DNA from 2 places in the Mesorhizobium sp. M0587 genome. Region 1 is predicted to be linked to the other one. Evidence: predicted binding sites of a transcription regulator. Region 1 holds the regulator's gene; the other holds the start of a gene.
The links. Region 1 encodes HrcA, which represses chaperone genes, less so after heat shock. Its sites were predicted from a motif close to GTTAGCACTCNCNNNNNGNGAGTGCTAAC; they were not measured.
Positions count from the first base shown of each region.

Region 2: groES (co-chaperone GroES) is a predicted target of HrcA. The motif match lies at 1,215-1,243, and genes of this name have one in related genera.

Region 1 is NZ_JAMYQP010000045.1:21,071-24,290, forward strand. Features, by position in the region: gene rph (ribonuclease PH) at 1-527, opposite strand, end outside; gene hrcA (heat-inducible transcriptional repressor HrcA) at 705-1,787, shown strand; gene NKI49_RS28475 (hypothetical protein) at 1,869-2,066, shown strand; gene NKI49_RS28480 (PQQ-dependent sugar dehydrogenase) at 2,160-3,220, shown strand, end outside.
Region 2 is NZ_JAMYQP010000002.1:118,519-121,738, forward strand. Features, by position in the region: gene groL (chaperonin GroEL) at 1-793, opposite strand, end outside; gene groES (co-chaperone GroES) at 857-1,153, opposite strand; gene NKI49_RS02300 (hypothetical protein) at 1,336-1,521, opposite strand; gene NKI49_RS02305 (TetR/AcrR family transcriptional regulator) at 1,658-2,284, opposite strand; gene NKI49_RS02310 (MFS transporter) at 2,412-3,220, shown strand, end outside.

The sequences.
Region 1 (3,220 bases):
AGGTCGATGACCGGCTGGCCGTCATGGATGCCGCAGGAAATCGCCGCGACGTGGTCCTTCAGCACCTTGGCGACGCTGGTCATCTGCCGTGCTTCCATCCAGCGCAGGCAATCGTAAAGCGCGACCCAGCCGCCGGTGATCGAGGCGGTGCGGGTGCCGCCATCGGCTTGTATGACGTCGCAGTCGACGGTGATCTGCTGCTCGCCGAGCGCCTGCAGGTCGACCACGGCGCGCAAGGAGCGGCCGATCAGCCGCTGGATTTCCAGCGTGCGGCCGCCCTGCTTGCCGGCGGAGGCCTCGCGGCGCATGCGCTCTCCGGTCGAGCGTGGCAGCATGCCGTATTCCGCCGTCACCCAGCCCTTGCCGGAATTGCGCATCCAGCCCGGCACTTTTTCCTCCAGGCTGGCGGTGCACAGGACATGCGTGTCGCCGAATTTCACCAGGCACGAGCCTTCGGCATGCTTGGAGACGCCGCGCTCGAAGGATATGGCGCGCATTTCGTCGAATTGGCGTTTGGAAGGGCGCATTCAGGCTACTTTCTCGTTCATTTTTCGGAATCTTGGCCGGCTTGTAGCCGCATGGGACGGATGGCGCAAAGGAAAATGGCCGAGCGATCTGACACAGACACCGGGTGATCTGACGCAGACACCGGTTGCGCGGGCCGGGCGGAAGTCTATATCCTTAAGCCGGAGGTTTTTGGCGCAATGACCAAGGCAGTCGATCCGAACTCGCAGGCGCCCGCGCTTCAATCCCTCGACATGCGTTCGCGCGACATCTTCCGGCGCATCGTCGATTCCTATCTCAGGGACGGCGAACCGGTGGGATCCCGCAGCCTGTCGCGTATCCTGCCGTCCTCGCTGTCGCCGGCCACCATCCGCAACGTGATGAGCGACCTCGAGCACCTTGGCCTGATCTATGCGCCCCACATCTCGGCCGGCCGGCTGCCCACGCAGGCCGGGCTGCGCTTCTTCGTCGATGCCTTCATGGAGCTTGGCGACCTTTCCGACGAGGAGCGCCGCAGCATCGAGGCGCAGGTGCGGGCCTCCGGTTCGGGCGCCACTCTGGAGCACATGCTGACCGAGGCCAGCCAGATGCTGTCGGGCATGTCGCGCGGCGCCGGCCTGGTCCTGGCCGCGAAGAACGAGGTCGCGCTAAAGCATATCGAATTCATCCAGCTCGAGCCGACCAAGGCGCTGGCGGTGCTGGTGTCACAGAACGGCGATGTGGAGAATCGCGTCATCGAGCTGCCGGCCGGCATCACCGTGTCGCAACTGCACGAAGCCTCGAACTTCCTCAACGCCCATATTCGCGGCCGTACGCTGGCCGAGGCGCGGACCGAGATCGCCCGCATCAAGGAAGAGACCAGGGCAGCGCTCGACACGCTGTCGCAGGACCTTGTCGAGAAAGGCCTGGCGGTTTGGGCCGGTGCCGAAAGCGGCCTGCCGGCGCGGCTCATCGTGCGCGGCCGCGCCAATTTGCTCGAAAACGTCACGGCCCAAGCCGATATCGAATTGCTGCGGCACCTGTTCGAGGACATGGAGACGCAGGACGGGCTGATCCAGCTGCTTGACCTTGCCGAGCAGGGATCGGGCGTGCGCATCTTCATCGGCTCGGAAAACAAGCTGTTTTCGCTGTCGGGCTCGTCGCTGGTCGTCGCGCCCTATCGCGACAAGGACGCCCGCGTCGTCGGCGCGCTCGGCGTCATCGGCCCGACGCGGCTGAACTATGCCCGCATCGTCCCGATGGTCGACTATACGGCGCAGCTGATTTCCCGCATGCTGCGCTAAGGCGCTGATACTCAGGTGATGCCGGCCTGCGAATGGCGGCTTCCCGCGCTTCCGAAGAACAGGCTGCCGAGGAGAAAAAGAATGGCGCTCGAAGAATTCAAGGCCCGCATCAGCCTGCTGCTCGAGGAGATGGTCAACCAGCCGGAGGATCAGCACGAAATCCAGGAACAGTTGCGCGAAAAACTGCGGGAGATGCGCGCCATGGGGCTGCCGCTGCCGGCCGATCTCGTCGCGCTGGAAAAACGCCTGGATGACGATTTCTACGCCGCCGGCAACTGAGCCTGGAAGTGGTCTGCCTTCAACTCGTCGTGTAAAGCGGAACGATCGGCGAAACCTGCCGTTCCTGACCCGTGACCAATGTTGGAGGACGGGATGATCCGTTTCGCTGGTACGGCCTTTGTTGCCCTGTTTGCCGTCACGACGGCATCCGCCCAACAGGCCGATCAGCCGGTGCTCAAAGGTGCCGCCGCCTTCGGCGACTGGCGTGCCGACAGGCCGGGGGTGCGCCGGCTGATCAAGCCGGAAGACCTGCCGAAGCCCGACGTCACCAAATCCACCTCGAATAGCGCCGGCCTGGCGGAGCGGCCGCAAGGCGCCAGGCCGCGATTGCCGCCCGGTTTTTCGGCCGAACTGGTCGCATCGGGCATCGCCAATCCGCGTGTCGTGCGCGTCGCTCCGAATGGCGACCTGTTCGTCGCCGACAGCGAAGCCAATCGGGTCCGCGTCTTTCGGCTGGCCGCAGGCAGTGCGAAACCCGCCGAGAAAGGCATCTTTGCCGGCAACCTCAATCAGCCCTATGGCATTGCCTTCTATCCGCCGGGCAATGACCCGCAATGGGTCTATGTCGCCAACAGCGACAGCATCGTGCGGTTTGCCTACCGCAGTGGTGATCTGAGAGCTTCCGGCGAGCCGGAAACCGTCCTCGACGACATTCCCGCCAATCATCACTGGACCCGCGACATCGCCTTCTCGCCCGACGGCAAGACGCTCTATTTGTCGGTCGGCTCGGGTTCGAACGCCGCTTCGGACATGGCGAAGGAGCCAGAAGGCGGCCTTGACGCATGGGCCAGATCGAAGCCGCTCGGCGCTGCCTGGGGCTTCGAAAGCGGCCGCGCCGAGGTGCTGGCCTTCGATCCGGACGGCAAAAATGGCAGAACTGTCGCCACTGGACTGCGCAACTGCTCGGGCATGACCGTGCAGCCGGCGACCGGGGCGCTGTGGTGCGTCGTCAACGAGCGCGACGGGCTTGGCGACGATGTGCCGCCCGAATACGCAACGGCCGTCAAGGACGGCGCCTTCTATGGCTGGCCCTGGTATTATATCGGCGACAATGAGGATCCGCTTCACGAGGGCGAGCGTCCCGATCTTGCCGGCAAGGCGACCATTCCCGATGTGCTGATGCAGGCGCACTCGGCGCCGCTCAACATCGCCTT
Region 2 (3,220 bases), on a different contig from region 1:
TGACGACCAGCGTGGCCAGAGCCTCGCCTTCGACGTCTTCCGAGATGATGAGCAGCGGCTTCGAGGTCTGCACGACGGCTTCGAGAACCGGCAGCATGGCCTGCAGATTGGAGAGCTTCTTCTCATGGAGGAGAATGTAGACGTCCTCGAGCTCGGCAACCATCTTGTCGGCGTTGGTGACGAAGTAGGGCGAGAGATAGCCGCGGTCGAACTGCATGCCTTCGACGACTTCGAGTTCGGTCTCGGCGGTCTTGGCTTCCTCAACCGTGATGACGCCCTCGTTGCCGACCTTCTGCATCGCTTCCGCGATCATCTTGCCGACCGATTCGTCGCCATTGGCCGAGATCGTGCCGACCTGGGCAACTTCCTCGGAGGTCTTGATCTTCTTGGCAGCCTTGCCGAGCGCCGCGACGACTTCGATGACGGCGAGGTCGATGCCGCGCTTCAGGTCCATCGGGTTCATGCCTGCGGCAACGGCCTTGTGGCCTTCCTGGACGATCGACTGTGCCAGCACTGTCGCGGTCGTGGTGCCGTCGCCGGCGATGTCGTTGGTCTTCGAAGCGACTTCGCGGACCATCTGCGCGCCCATGTTCTCGAACTTGTCCTCAAGCTCGATTTCCTTGGCGACGGTGACGCCGTCCTTGGTGATGCGCGGAGCGCCGAACGACTTGTCGATGACGACGTTGCGGCCCTTGGGGCCGAGCGTGACCTTCACCGCGTCGGCGAGGATGTTGACGCCGCGCAGCATGCGTTCGCGGGCGTCACGGGAGAATTTTACGTCTTTGGCAGCCATGTTTTAACTCCTGGCAGGGGCTTGGGGTAAGCCCGAAGATTTAAAGGATGGTGAGGCCGATATTCAGCCGATGATGCCCATGATGTCGGATTCCTTCATGATCAGAAGGTCTTCGCCATTGAGCTTGACTTCGGTGCCCGACCACTTGCCGAACAGGATGCGGTCGCCGGCCTTGACGTCCAGCGGAACGAGCTTGCCAGCTTCGTCACGAGCGCCGGAGCCGACGGCGATGATCTCGCCTTCCTGCGGCTTTTCCTTCGCCGTGTCGGGGATGATGATCCCGCCGGCGGTCTTGGATTCGGATTCGACCCGGCGAACGACCACGCGGTCATGAAGCGGGCGGAACTTCGACTTTGCCATTTTTTCTTCCTCGATGAGAACGGTGAGAACAGTTCCTCCGTCCGGCGACGCCGGACATGCAATTAGCACTCACGAGTGGTGAGTGCTAACGTGGCGCTGAAATAGGCCGCCGGCCTGTGAGAGTCAAGGCGCTCGGCGCGATGATTTGCTCGATCGAAGCCGCGCCGCGCAGGACAATGAGCTTACCTGCGTTTTGGCGATCCAAGCACCAGAAGCGGGCATCGTTCCGCCAGCGGGTAGGAGCCGCTCGGCACGAAGCGCACATTGTCGAACCAACTGCCCGCCTCGTCTATCAGCATGGCCAGCGTCGCGAAGCAATAAGTCGTTGCCGAACCCGCATAGACGTCGATGGTACCGATGGAGGCCATGCTCCATCCGCTGCTCGCGGCAAGGGCCGCGCGCGAAGCGGTTTTCCCGGGAAAGCGCACAGCGCTTTCCCTTGGCAATTGCGTCAAAACAAGGAGATGGAGCGGTTCGCTGTTTCCGTGAAACGGGTGAACTTCTCTACAGAAACTGCCGCAACTGGGTGTGGATGATCGACCGATAATCCTCGATGGTCCGGCGGCTTTCCGCTTCGCCCTCCGCTAGCGCCAGACGCACCACGCTGCCGGCGAGCTGGAAGATCAGCAGAACCATGCGTTCGAACTGTTCGCGCTTGTGCGGATCGAGCAAGACCGTGACATGGTCGCAGAACAATTTTGCCTGGTGTCTGGTCTCGGCGATGTCGAGATTCTTGAGTGCCTTGTCGGCCTGGATGGCATTCTGTAGATCCTGGATGGCAGGATCGCCGGCGACACGGCTGTGATAGTCGTCAAGCAGCCGGTCGGCGGCCACGATCACGTCCTTCGCTTCGCGGATGTCCGCGATGATCGCAATCAATCGTGCGCGGCTGACCTCTGAAAAGCGCTCATAGAGCATCGCCAGGATCGCCGACTTGCTGGGAAAGTAATGGTAGACGGTGGCGATAGGCCCACCGGCCAGCATGCCGACCTCCTTCATCGTGACGGCGTCGATGCCTTTCTCGCCGATCAGCCGCATCGTCGTCGACAAGATGGCGTCGATGCGCTCGCGGCTGCGCTCCTGCTTGGGTCTGCGCCTGGGCTCGGTCGCCGTTCGCCTTGCTTCTTTCATGCGCCCGATCTCTCGCGAGGGTTCCAAATTTCTGGTTGACAACAAACATGATTAACTATCAGTTTCCAGAAATGCTGACAGATTGTCAGTTTTTTTGCGGCGCGGCAAGGACGTTGGGGAGGCGCGTTTGAGGTCGACGAATGCGAAACAGGCGGAGAACGGCGACTGGCTGGTCGGCAATCCGACGGGCGCGCAGCTTGCCTCGGCGTTGTGGATCGGTTCGGTCGGCCTGCTCATTCTCGGGCTGCAACCCGTGCTGCTCGGCGCGTTTTACACCGAGGGTCATGTCACCGGCGACGAACTGGCGCTGGTCGCCACCGCCGAGATGATCGCCATCGCCATCGGTTCGGCCGTCGTGGCGATGCTGCTGTCGGCCCGCAACATGCGTTGGAAAAGCGCCGTCCTTCTGGTCCTGCTGGCGGCGGCCAATTGGTGGACGGCCTACGCCGATACGCCCCAGATGCTGATTTCGGCCCGCGTCCTGGCGGGGCTCGCCGAGGGTGGCCTTGTCGCGGTCGCCACCGAACTCATCGCGCGTTCGCGCCGCGCCGAGCGTATTGGTGGCTACTTCGTCACCATGCAGACGCTTGCGCAATGCGCCCTGGCGCTACTGCTGGCGCTCTACGTCATCCCGGCCGCAGGTTCGAGCGGCGGCTTCATCGTTCTCGCTGCCGTTTGCGTGGCGTCGCTGGCGGTCGCCTTTCTCGTTCCCGGCGACTACGCCGATCTGCCCAAGGAAGAAAATCTGGCCAATGTGCTGACGGTTCCCTCGATCGCCGCACTGTTGTCGGTCTTCTGCTATTTCATGTTCTTCGGCGCGGTCTGGGCATTTTTGGAGCCGCTTGGCGCCCAGTTCGGCATCGATGGGCGCACTGTCGGCCTGATCGTCTCGGCCAGCCTTGCGGCGCAGGTTCTGGGCGCGATGACGGCGACAAT